Regions from separate parts of the Priestia sp. RMT2NF4 genome, predicted to be linked through region 2. Evidence: riboswitches for the same ligand, from Rfam matches in the RefSeq annotation. Region 2 holds a riboswitch; each other region holds the start of a gene.

Region 1 (3,129 bases), on a different contig from region 2:
TTTTCCAGTTGCAGCGCTTAATAAAATACCGTTTCGGTAGTGGCCAAAAGCCATGTGCAGATTCGCTATTTCAGGGTGCTCTCCTAAATAAGGCCAGCCATCATTTGTTTGTGGACGAAGACCAGCCCATGCTTTTTCAAATGTGGCTTCTTTAATGGCCGGCAGAAGCGCAGAAGCTTTATTCAGCAAAAATTGAATACCTTGTGCAGAAACGGTCTTAGTAAAATCATGCTGCAGCTTAGTTGCCCCGATTACGATTCTTCCACCAGTCTTAGGGACTAAGTAAAAACCTTCATCTAAAAAAATCGTTTTAGAAAGCAGGGGCTTATGACTTTGCAGAGCAATACACTCTCCTTTTACAGGAAACACCTCGCCTAAATGTTCAGAAGAAATAAAGCGTTTAGCCCATGAGCCTGCTGCAATCACTACTTTTTCTCCATAAAAAGAGCCTTTGGACGTCTGTACCCCTTTTACTGTTTCATTTTCCATAATAAGAGAGTGAACGTCACAGTATTCGAATACATCTGCTCCGTGATACAAGGCTCCATGAGCAAGAGCTTGTGTTAACTTAGCCGGAGCTAGCTGGCCGTCTCCCGGTATTGTAATGGCTCCGTATATGTCTGGAGAGAGCCCGGGTTCTAACAAACGCGCTTCTTTTACATCGATCCATCTTACATCTTTGTCCCACCGGTGGTGCTGAGCGGCTTTTTTCTTTAATACGTGTGCATCTTCTTCTGTTACAGCGACTTTTAATAAGCCTTTTTGAATGAGCTCTACGTCGATAGCCGTTTTTTCTTTTAGTTCCTTCACCAGTTCAGGAAACATGCTTCTGCTCTTAATAGCAAGGTCTAAAAGAGGACCTTCTTCATCAATTTCAGCTTGAGCACCTAAAATACCAGCGGCTGCACTTGAAGCTTCACAACCAACTTGATTGCGTTCAAGAATAGCTACTGACGCTCCTTGTTTTGACAAATGATAAGCGATAGAAGAGCTGATTATACCTCCTCCGATTAACAGTACATCATAATGCTGCTTCATTTTCTCCACCTCCAGATGTCCATATATGAGAATATTGTTTAATCGCTTTCAGGGGATCTTGCGCAAGCATGACACCAGACATCACGGCTATACCGTGTGCTCCTGTTTGAAGTACCTCTTTGGCATTTACAGGTGTAATTCCTCCAATGGCAATAACCGGTATCTGCACAGCGTCTACTACTTCTTTTAGTGCCGCTATCCCTCGACTTTTTAATTCTTTTTTTGAATGTGTTGAATAAATATGTCCGTATAAAATGTAGTGAGCACCATCTTTTTCAGCTTCTAAAGCCTCTTCCACAGAGTGAACTGACTTTCCAACAATAAGAGAAGGAAATGCGTCTATAACAAACGAAACGTCTAAACTATGATAGGCAAGCTGTACACCTTTTGCTTTTAAAGCATGCGCTACATCAACTCGGTCATTCACAATAATTTTAGAGCGACAAAATGGTAGGCTTTCTAGTAAACATTGAATCTGCTTTGCCGTTTTCTTTTTTTCTCTAATGTGAATGGCGCCCGCAAAAGGCGCGATAGCCGTTAAAATTTTTTGAAGCTCTTCGATTGGCTGCTTATCTGTTGTAATGACATGAAATTTAGGAATATCCACATGATCGAAACCTTTCCATTCAGAATAAAGAGAAATTTCAATCACTTCATCTTGTGCAGAGGGCTTTATTACATACAAAAAACCACTCTACAACGTAGAGTGGTTAGCATGCATCGTTATGTAAACATGATCGCCACTTCCCTACGCTGGTCCAAACCAGATCAGGTTCAAAGGGTCCGAAATACATCCGTCTCAGCTTCAAAAAGCTCCCCTAGTGATTGCTATTTATTGATTTTGTTTTTGCACTTAAAATTATAACACAACTAGATGTAAATACAATATCTCTTTATGCTCTTACGGCTCTCTTCCTTTTATAGATGTATCTTTTAAGCTTCTTTACTAAGAGGCCCGGCGCACCGAATCATTCTGCTTTTTATATAGTTAGTAATCGGTATAGTCGTCAAATTCTTCTTTGTCTTTTTCCTTTTTCCGATCCCATATAAACAGCAGGAGTAACATAATAAAAGTTAGAATATAAAAACCGTAAAAAATAAAGGCCGCCACAACATTTATAAATAAAAATAAAAAACCAATGATCTGACCTGCAACAGCTACAATCAACAAAATGTATTTCCAAACTTCTGCTTTTCTATCCATTCTCTACTTCTCCGTCTTTTTGTTTTTCCCTACTAGAAACGTTCTCTTTACTTATAATAAAAACGTTCCTGCCAGTAAACCGACTGTAAATAAACCAACTGTTCCAAATGCTGAAATCCCCACGTACGCCAACATTTTCCGATAAGATTTTTCCCGAATTAACTGTACGGTTTCCACACTAAACGTTGAAAAAGTGGTAAAGGCACCAAAAAACCCAATGCCAATCATTAAAAATATTGAATCATCATAAGCATGACTCGGAACCTTTCCATAATAACTACCGTAAAAAAGACCAAGCCCAAACGCACCGAGCAAGTTTACAAACAGCATTGAGACTGGAAAAGGAGGGTTTGAAACTGTTTTTGTAACTTTTAAACCCAAAAGATAACGGCATATTCCTCCAACTGCCCCGCCAAGTGCCAAGCTCACTATGCTCATTTACTTCACCTCATGTACTTTCACTAAATTTTTCCCTGCCGCTTCACCGCATAGATAGCCTGCTAAAGCAAGAAGGATTCCACCTACTAAAGAGACAATGACATAAATGGCTCCCCAAAATAAATGGTGCTGAGTGAGAGAAATGACGTCTCCTGCAAAGGTTGAATACGTTGTAAAACCGCCGCACACGCCAACTCCTAGTCCAAGCTTTATCCATTCTTTTGGCTTTTTCCACGCAAAAAATCCTGTTAATAGGCCTAGTATGAAGCTTCCTAATAGGTTTTCAATTACCGTTCCTATTGGATAGCCCGTATATAATAAGGAAAGATTTAGCAAATAACGCGCATATGTACCAGCGATAGCACCAAAGGCAATTGAGATTAAGTTTATGGCTTTCATCATATCGCTCCGTTTCATAAATTCTTCTTTAAGTGTACCATAAGGAATTT
Region 2 (3,129 bases):
CGATATAAGAAACAAGTACACCGTACCAGTCAATCGAGTCACCCATAAATGCCGAATAGTTTTGGCCTAAAATAACAACGGCACATAAAATAAAGGCAAAGATAGGGCCAAATGGGAAAAGTTTTGCATGATATGGAAGTTCACTCAAATCATGACCTTGAGCAACAAATGCTCTTCTAAAACGATAGTGGCTGATCGCAATTCCTAACCAAGCAATAAAACCAGACATACCAGAAGCGTTAAGTAACCACGTATATACCGCACCGTCTCCAAAAAATGAAGCACCAAATGCAAGTGTACCGACAAGTGCCGTTGCGATTAAGGCATTAACTGGAACGCCTCGTTTATTCACTTTTGCTAAGAACCTTGGTGCTTTTCCATCTTTCGCTAAGTTCCACAGCATACGCGTAGAAGCATACATGCCTGAGTTACCAGCAGATAAAACAGCTGTTAAAATAACGGCATTAATCGCTGATGCTGCAAACGCCAGACCTGCTCGTTCGAATATTAAAGTAAACGGACTTACTCGCACGTCATCACTTGCTAATGAATTCGCTGTGTATGGAATAAGCATTCCAATAACAAAAATAGCTAAAATATAAAATAACAAGATGCGCCAGAAGACTTGTTTAACTGCGCGAGGAACCGTTTTTTCCGGATCTTCACTTTCTCCAGCTGCGACTCCAAGCAACTCTGTTCCTTGGAATGAAAAACCAGCTGCCATAAAGATACCTAGTACAGTGAAGAATCCACCGTGAATCGGTCCATCACCAAGCGTGAAGTTTTTAAAACCTGGTGCTTCATTGTTAAAGATACCAAAAATCATCATAATACCAATAACTAAAAAGATAATAACCGTTACTACTTTAATTAACGAAAACCAAAATTCAGATTCACCAAATCCTTTTACAGAAAGGTAGTTAAGCCCAAACATAATTAATAAAAACAGGGCACTCCATAAAATAGAAGAAGAGTTCGGGAACCAAAATTTCATAATAAGGGCTCCAGCAGATAATTCAGCTGCAATCGTAATAGCCCAGTTATACCAGTAGTTCCAGCCGAGAGCGAAACCAAAGGATGGATCTACAAAACGAGACGCATACGTACTAAATGAACCAGCTTCAGGCATATAAGCTGCGAGCTCTGCTAGGCTGGTCATCAAAAAGTAAACCATTACGCCAATAATAGCGTAAGCTAAAAGCGCTCCCCCAGGTCCTGCTGTGTGAATTGCTCCACCACTTGCTAGGAATAAGCCGGTTCCGATGGCTCCTCCTAATGAAATCATCGTTAAGTGGCGAGATTTCAACCCACGTTTTAATTCTTGCTGCTCTTGCATAGATAAATACTCCTTTCGAATGTACGGAAAGAGACGGGATAACATAAAAAAAGCCCGCAGTATATGTGCGCGCTTTTAAATCTGAAAACCGCGTCAACCTTCCGTGAAGATAGCTCTTCACATCACTCGCATGATGTGACAGTTCTGTTCCTGTTCGGAGACAGCCCCAGCTTAAATCAACCGAGAAGTGATTTAAACTTCGGCAATTTTTCCTTTCAAGCAACATCCTCAATGTTCTCTGCATTTCCGTTACTTTACTATTAAAAACTGCGACCTCTACCTCATCGATTAGGATGAGGGTTTTTTATATTCAATTGACATAAAAGAAGTATAACAAATACTAAAACGATTGTCATTATAAAAAATAGATTCAGAAAATAGAAACATCTTTGAAATCTCTCGAATCTATTTTGTTACGTATGGTATAATAAACATTGTCTTTATACTACATAAATATCCAAACGTACCACAGGGGGAGCCGCCGTGCTGAGAGTGAACGAAATGTTCAGACCCTTTGAACCTGTTAGTTAACGCTAGCGTAGGAATGTGGGAATAGTAGCATATATTTGCTTACTCCTGTGTAAACCGTTTGATATGAATGATTCAAAAACAGGAGTGAGAAACGTGAATAAAGCATTACCTTTACAGGCTAAAATTGAAATAGCTATTTTTGCAGCATTGGCACTTCTACTTGACCTTTTGCCTTCAATTAAAATTGCGACGGCTGTGAGCATTTCGTTCTCCATGGTGCCCATTTTTATTATGTGCTTTCGCTGGGGAGTAAAAGGCGGGGCTCTATCTGGTCTATTATGGGGACTTTTGCAGTTAGCGACAGGAACAGCTTATATTTTAACAGCGCTACAAACATTTATTGAATATATTGTAGCTTTTGCTTTTATAGGTTTTGGAGGTATTTTTTCACAATCTATTAAAACAAATTTAGCTACCAATAACAGATCAAAAGCTTTTGTTTTAATTGTTTTATCCCTTATTATCGGCAGCTTCGCACGTTATTTCTGGCACTTTATTGCTGGTATTATTTTCTGGGGATCGTACGCACCAAAGGGTATGTCCGCTCTGTGGTATTCTTTTTCAATGAACGGTATTTCAATGGTAGGGTCACTAATAGCCTGCTTAGTCATTCTTTCATTGTTAATTCCATCGGCATCAAGAATGATTGTAACTAAATCACACTCATCATAAGAAAAAAGACTAAATCTGCCAAGATTTAGTCTTTTTTCTTATTTGTCACCTTTGTTTACACAAAAGTGTGTCAGGTTTGATAACATAGTTAGTGAAATATTCAAAAAACTGTTTTATGATAGTCAACATATTCAAACGAGATAAAGGATTGATCGTATGCTACAGAAATGGATCACGAGCATAGGTTTAGATATTGGAACAAGCACAACAAAACTGATTGTAAGCAAACTGTTAATAGCAAATCAACAAAATCAGTTTACGCTGCCAGGCTGTCAAATTATTGATCGTCGCGTAACGTATGCAAGTTCCATCTATACAACACCTATGGTAAACGAGGTTGAAATCGATGTTCGAAGGTTAACGCTATTACTAGAAAAAGAGTACAAAAAAGCAGGGATCTCCTTAGATCAAGTGGAGGCGGGTGCTGTGATCATCACAGGAGAAACGGCTCGGAAGCAAAATGCAGAGAGTATCGTTCACTATCTAGCTGAACACGCTGGGAATTTTGTTGTTGCAACAGCTGGTGCTGACTTAGAAGGAATGTTAGCGGCAAAAGGATCGGGAGCAATCGAACATTCTGCTGAAACCAA
Region 3 (3,129 bases), on a different contig from region 2:
AGCAAAGCATAGCTGTTCCAAACCAGCCAATCATTGCAGCACCAATACCTGATGTAATATGGTCATAGCCTGGAGCGATGTCGGTTGTAAGCGGTCCAAGAGTATAGAAGGGAGCTTCCTGGCATATTTCCATTTGTTTATCTACGTTTTCTTTGATGAGATGCATTGGAACATGTCCAGGACCTTCAATCATAACTTGAACATCGTGTTTCCAAGCAATTTTAGTTAATTCACCAAGCGTTTCTAATTCACCGAACTGTGCCTCATCATTAGCATCTGCAATGGAACCAGGGCGTAGCCCATCGCCAAGCGAAATAGCAATATCGTATGCTTTACAGATTTCACAGATTTCTTCAAAGCGAGTATATAAAAAGTTCTCTTCATGATGAGCTAAACACCACTGCGCCAAGATGGATCCTCCGCGTGAAACAATACCTGTCGTACGTTTCGCTGTCAGAGGAATATAACGTAAAAGAACACCTGCGTGAATAGTAAAGTAATCAACACCTTGTTCTGCTTGTTCAATTAATGTATCGCGGTATGCTTCCCACGTTAGATCTTCTGCTACGCCTTTTACTTTTTCAAGCGCTTGGTAAATAGGAACGGTCCCTACAGGAACAGGCGAGTTGCGGATAATCCATTCGCGTGTTGTGTGAATATCCTTTCCTGTTGATAGATCCATAATTGTATCGGCTCCCCAACGCGTTGCCCATGTCATTTTTTCTACTTCATCTTCAATAGCTGAACGAATAGCTGAATTTCCGATATTAGCATTAATTTTCACATGGAATTTGCGGCCGATAATCATCGGTTCGCTCTCAGGGTGATTGATATTATTAGGGATAATTGCACGTCCTCTTGCTACTTCTTCACGCACAACTTCAGGATTCATCTGTTCACGAATAGCGATAAATTCCATTTCGGGCGTGATGATTCCTTTTTTCGCATAGTGCATTTGCGTTACATTTTGATTTTTTTTCGCGCGCAAAGGTAAACGTTTAGTGATAAAGCGCTCGTACTGATCTCTTGGATCACCGTCATAATAACCGTTATCCTGTGGCTGAACCGTACGGCCTTGATATGTTTCTACATCGTTTCGTTCTGCAATCCACTTTTCGCGCAGAGCCGGTAATCCTTTTTGTAAATTAATTTCATAAGAGGGATCTGTATAAACACCGCTCGTGTCGTATACACGTACGGGACTATTTTCTTCTTCACCAAAAGACCCTGTAGTAGGAGACTGATGAATTTCACGCATAGGTACTTTAAGGTCTTGTCTGGATCCTTGGACATATACTTTGTGACTGTTTGGAAAAGGCTTTTTCATAGAAACTGATACATTTTGTTTTGACATTACATATTCCTCCGGTTTCGCATAAAGTGTAGCTATACCGAACCATAAAAAAAATCGAGTTCTGTGATAGACAGAACCCGATGGAATAGGCAAAAAAAGAATAAACATATACTATTCTTTTCAAGACTACTTCCCTCCGCTGGTATAACCCAAATCAGGTTCAAAGGGTTAAAGAGTTTTATTGCACTCTTCTCTCAGTCTGAGCTATCAGACACCCCTAGTAGAAATAACATTCAAATTATTCAATTTACGGCTTAAGTTTACCATCATTCGGTAAAAAATCAACCCTTAAATAAAAAAAGCTAGACAATTAGCGTTGTCTAGCAGCATCGATTGCAATCACAATAGCTGTAATAATATGCATGATAAATCCCAAAAATGGAATCCAAGCAACCAGTGAGGTAACAAGTCCTAGTATGTTTCCATAAGCAGATAACCCTCGTCTATTAGCTAAAATGAGTGTGATAGCATGAAGAATAAATCCAATAAAAAGAGGAGTATAGCTAAAGCCCATAACAATCCCCGCGCCAATTAAAGGAATTCCCAGCAAGGCTTCATACCCAGCAGTGACCCATTTCATTGTACGTACATTTCCATTCATAGTAAAAAGCCTCCTAAAAAAGATACTACTATATACGAGAAAAGAGAGAAAAAAGTTTCAAATTACTTAGGGGATATGTCGTATAAGTCAGCCCTATTGGATTAAAATGATAGATGACAGTAAAGGGGGATGGAAAAAACATAATGATTTAGTCATTTTTTCACACTAAAGAAAAATAGTCTAGATGATTCATTTTTAGCTAAGGGACCAGAATTTATACTGAACATAGTGACTGCTTTTTAAAATAAATAAAAGCTGATATCGTGTTTTTTGGTTGTAGCATGTAAGCTTTTTATTACAAATTATTAAAGATTCTTATCTTTTTGCAAATACACATTGTATTTCATAGTTTTAACAATTATGATAAAAAAGCAAGTGTCAAAATAGGAAAATAGTTGAGCATGTAAAACGAAGCGATAAGCTTATTAATTTGAAAGAAAGGCAAGGTACATAGCTTTATGTGGGAAATTATTGTAGCAATCATTTTAGGGATTGTAGAAGGTTTAACAGAGTTTGCTCCCGTTTCGTCAACTGGGCATATGATTATTGTGGATGACCTGTGGTTAAATTCAAAAGAATTATTTTCATCTCCAGTAGCTAATACATTTAAGATTGTTATTCAGCTAGGGTCGATCTTAGCAGTAGTTGTTATTTTTAAAGATCGTTTTATTAATTTATTAGGATTGGGAAAAAAACCAGCTGCTGCAATTGGACCGACAAATCGCTTAAATTTAATGCAGGTAATTGTTGGTTTGTTACCCGCAGGAGTGTTAGGACTTTTGTTTGATGATTACATTGATGAACATTTGTTTTCTTTAAATACGGTGCTAATTGGCTTAGTGGTCGGAGCTGTATTAATGATTCTAGCAGATTTGTTTGGACCTAAACGTCCGCGTGTAGAGACGGTGGACCAAATGTCTTATGGACAAGCACTAGGTATAGGACTGTTTCAATGTATTGCTCTTTGGCCAGGTTTTTCTCGTTCAGGCTCAACGATTTCAGGAGGGGTTCTTCTTGGAATGAGCCATAAGGCAGCCGCAGATTTTACATTTATTATGGCAGTGCCAATTATGGCAGGAGCAAGTGGACTTTCATTGGTTAAAAACTGGCAGTATTTCACATCAGATGCACTACCGTTTTTTATTGCTGGTTTTATCAGCGCCTTTATTTTTGC
Region 4 (3,129 bases), 380 kb from region 2:
ATGGTGAAACGACACGTGGAGTTTAACCGGGAACTTTTGCAACAGGGCATCGATGAAGGCGAGTTTTCTCATAAAAATGCAGAGCAACTTGCAGTAATTTTAGAAGGGTTGTTTGTTGGAATGAGCCGCATGTCTCGAAAAACGAGTACGGAAAATGCCCTGCAGCTTTACCATTCAGCAATCGATGTATTTTTAAACGGAATTATAGCAAGGTCTTCTTAAATAAGCGGGGATGCTTATTGCGGCAATGAGTAATCCCTCATTATTTTGTATTTTTATAGACCGAACGTTCAGTATTTTTGTAATCAGGAGGTTTATATGTCATTATTGTTAAGAAATCGAGCGGCGATTTTGCTGCTCATGCTAAATATTTTTATTATCTTTACGGGAATCGGTCTCGTTATTCCAATTATGCCAACCTATATGACGGAGCTTCATATCAACGGCAGCGTGATGGGGCTTTTAGTAGCGGTGTTTTCACTAACTCAATTTCTGTTTTCGCCTTTAGCGGGGCGATTATCCGATTCGTTAGGGAGAAAGAAAATTATTGTAGCGGGAATGATTGTTTTTGCCCTGTCTGAATGGTTCTTTGGTTCAGTGAGTACACCTCTTTTATTATTTGTATCCAGAATGCTAGGTGGGGTCGGAGCCGCGCTTATTATGCCTGCTGTTATGGCCTATACAGCGGACGTGACGTCTGCTAAAGAACGCGCTAAAGGAATGGGCTATGTGACGGCAGCGATTACAACAGGATTTATTATCGGGCCCGGTATTGGAGGCTTTTTAGCTGAATACGGCATGCGCGTGCCATTTTACATGGCCGCAGTAGCAGGAGGCTTGGCTGCAGTGATTACGCTTTTTGTTTTGCCGGAGTCTCGTCCTGTACAAGGTCATGCTGTTTCAAACAATGAGAATCCAAAAGAAGATCGGCTGCTACTGCAGCTTATGAATTCCTACAAAGAACCTTATTTTTTAAGTTTAATTATCGTTTTTGTGACATCGTTTGGATTATCCAATTATGAAACGATCTTTTCACTATTTGTTGATCATAAATTTAGCTTTACGCCAAAAGATATTGCGTTTGTTATTACGTTTGGCTCTATTGCAGGGGCTGTTGTGCAGGTTACGATTTTTGGCTGGATTTTAAATAAATTCGGTGAAAAAAGAGTGATTTCGTTTTGCTTGATGATGACGGGACTTTTTATTTTACTTACGCTATTTGTGCACACGTACTGGCTTATTATTGTTGTGACATTTATCGTCTTTTTAGCAACAGATATTTTACGTCCGGCAATCAGCACGCAAATGTCGATGATGGCACAAGACGACCAAGGGTATGTAGCCGGACTAAATTCTGCTTATACAAGTCTTGGTAATATTATTGGACCTGTTGTAGCAGGCTTTCTTTTTGATATAAACATTAATTACCCGTACGTATCAGCTGCACTTGTACTGCTGCTTTGTTTTCTTTTCTCTTTAAGAGCAGGGAAGGACCGAAAAACAGCTGTGAGAAATCAAGCGATTCAAGAGAAATGATAGAATTTTTAGGGGATAGAAGACCTCCAGTAGTTTACTGGAGGTCTTTTAATGATGCTTTTAGTAAAGCTGTAAGATTTACAACACCACTCAGCCTATAACGAAGCTTTATTTTATGGGCAAAACAGTGAAATGGTTGCAAATAAAAAAAGTTAATAGTAAACTTTAAACGTAGTAATAAATAGTATGGGAGCTTGCGCGGGGCAGGCTGAGAGTACAGGGGCGCCTGTTGACCATTTGAACCTGTTGGATAATGCCAGCGCAGGGAATGTGAGTACATACCAAAGCACTTTGCGCATGCAAGGTGCTTTTTTGTCTTTTTTTTGCAGTGTTAAAACTAAATGAAAAGAGTGAGAGAACATGGATATTAGTAAAATTTCAGCTCAATTAGAAAAAGTAAGAGATACAAGTCCGCTTGTTCATAATATTACGAATGTTGTGGTAACCAATTTTACAGCAAATGGACTGCTTGCCCTAGGAGCGTCACCTGTTATGGCTTATGCGAAGGAAGAAGTGGCTGACATGGCTCGAATCGCCGGAGCGCTTGTCTTAAATATGGGTACACTGACGGCTCAAGAAGTAGAAGCGATGAGAATAGCAGGAAAATCAGCAAATGAAAACGGCGTGCCGGTTATTTTCGATCCTGTAGGAGCCGGAGCGACACCGTTTCGTACAGAAGTGGCACGTCAGCTTGTAGAAGAATTAAATATTGCCGTTATTCGCGGTAACGCTGCTGAAGTTGCGAATGTAGTAGGCGAGTCATGGCTCATTAAAGGCGTTGATTCATTAGAAGGGCAAGGAGACGTCATTGAACTTGCTGAGAAAGCAGCGAACAAATTAGATACAGTGATTGTTATTACGGGGAAACAAGATGTGATCACCGATGGAAACACGACGTATACAGTAGACAACGGTCACCCGTTATTTACGAAGGTGACGGGTACTGGATGTCTGCTGACATCAATTATAGGAGCTTTCGCGGCTGTAGAAAAAGAATATGTCGAGGCAAGCGTTGCTGCTTTAAGTTTTTACGGAGTGGCAGGTGAAATCGCCGCAGCGAAAAAAGGTGAAGAAGGGCCGGGGAGCTTTCAAATTGAGCTGTTAAATCAGCTTCATCTTTTATCTGGACAGGATATTGAATCATATGCAAGAGTACATCAACGTTAAAAGGAGCGGGAAAATGACAAACGAAGAAATTAAAAAGCTGCTGAAAGTTTATTTTATAATGGGCAGCAATAACTGTAAAAAAGATCCGAAAGAAGTATTAAAAGAAGCAATTGAAGGCGGCGTTACCGTGTTTCAATTTCGTGAAAAAGGCGAGGGTGCCTTAACAGGAGAAGCGAAATATCAGCTGGCGAAGGAACTTCAGCAAATTTGTCAGCAGCACAGCGTTCCTTTTGTTGTGAATGATGATCTTGACTTAGCGATCCGCTTACAAGCAGATGGCGTTCATATTGGACAAGAAGATGAAAAAGCTCATATTGTTCGAGAAAAAATAGGAAAAGGAATTGTGGGCGTCTCTGTTCATAATGTACAAGAGCTGCAGCAAGCCATAAAAGACGGGGCGGATTATGTAGGAATGGGACCTGTTTT

The links. Region 2 has a riboswitch for thiamine pyrophosphate ahead of thiT (energy-coupled thiamine transporter ThiT). Riboswitches for the same ligand answer to the same signal wherever they lie in the genome.
Region 1: linked by a shared signal. The riboswitch ahead of ACMX9J_RS23870 (thiamine phosphate synthase) and the one ahead of thiT (energy-coupled thiamine transporter ThiT) in region 2 are both predicted to bind thiamine pyrophosphate.
Region 3: linked by a shared signal. The riboswitch ahead of thiC (phosphomethylpyrimidine synthase ThiC) and the one ahead of thiT (energy-coupled thiamine transporter ThiT) in region 2 are both predicted to bind thiamine pyrophosphate.
Region 4: linked by a shared signal. The riboswitch ahead of thiM (hydroxyethylthiazole kinase) and the one ahead of thiT (energy-coupled thiamine transporter ThiT) in region 2 are both predicted to bind thiamine pyrophosphate.

Annotation. Positions count from the first base shown of each region.
Region 1 is NZ_JBLQZO010000008.1:74,543-77,671, reverse strand. It holds gene thiO (glycine oxidase ThiO) at 1-1,038, opposite strand, end outside; gene ACMX9J_RS23870 (thiamine phosphate synthase) at 1,022-1,645, opposite strand; TPP riboswitch at 1,767-1,868, opposite strand; gene ACMX9J_RS23865 (hypothetical protein) at 2,027-2,242, opposite strand; gene crcB (fluoride efflux transporter CrcB) at 2,294-2,680, opposite strand; gene ACMX9J_RS23855 (fluoride efflux transporter FluC) at 2,681-3,079, opposite strand.
Region 2 is NZ_JBLQZO010000001.1:713,223-716,351, reverse strand. It holds gene ACMX9J_RS03570 (amino acid permease) at 1-1,336, opposite strand, end outside; lysine riboswitch at 1,439-1,623, opposite strand; TPP riboswitch at 1,798-1,898, shown strand; gene thiT (energy-coupled thiamine transporter ThiT) at 1,931-2,539, shown strand; gene ACMX9J_RS03560 (ethanolamine ammonia-lyase reactivating factor EutA) at 2,696-3,129, shown strand, end outside.
Region 3 is NZ_JBLQZO010000016.1:21,070-24,198, reverse strand. It holds gene thiC (phosphomethylpyrimidine synthase ThiC) at 1-1,354, opposite strand, end outside; TPP riboswitch at 1,469-1,583, opposite strand; gene ACMX9J_RS26850 (hypothetical protein) at 1,665-1,955, opposite strand; gene ACMX9J_RS26845 (undecaprenyl-diphosphate phosphatase) at 2,414-3,129, shown strand, end outside.
Region 4 is NZ_JBLQZO010000001.1:333,048-336,176, forward strand. It holds gene ACMX9J_RS01645 (TetR/AcrR family transcriptional regulator) at 1-222, shown strand, start outside; gene ACMX9J_RS01650 (MFS transporter) at 319-1,536, shown strand; TPP riboswitch at 1,713-1,821, shown strand; gene thiM (hydroxyethylthiazole kinase) at 1,897-2,703, shown strand; gene thiE (thiamine phosphate synthase) at 2,717-3,129, shown strand, end outside.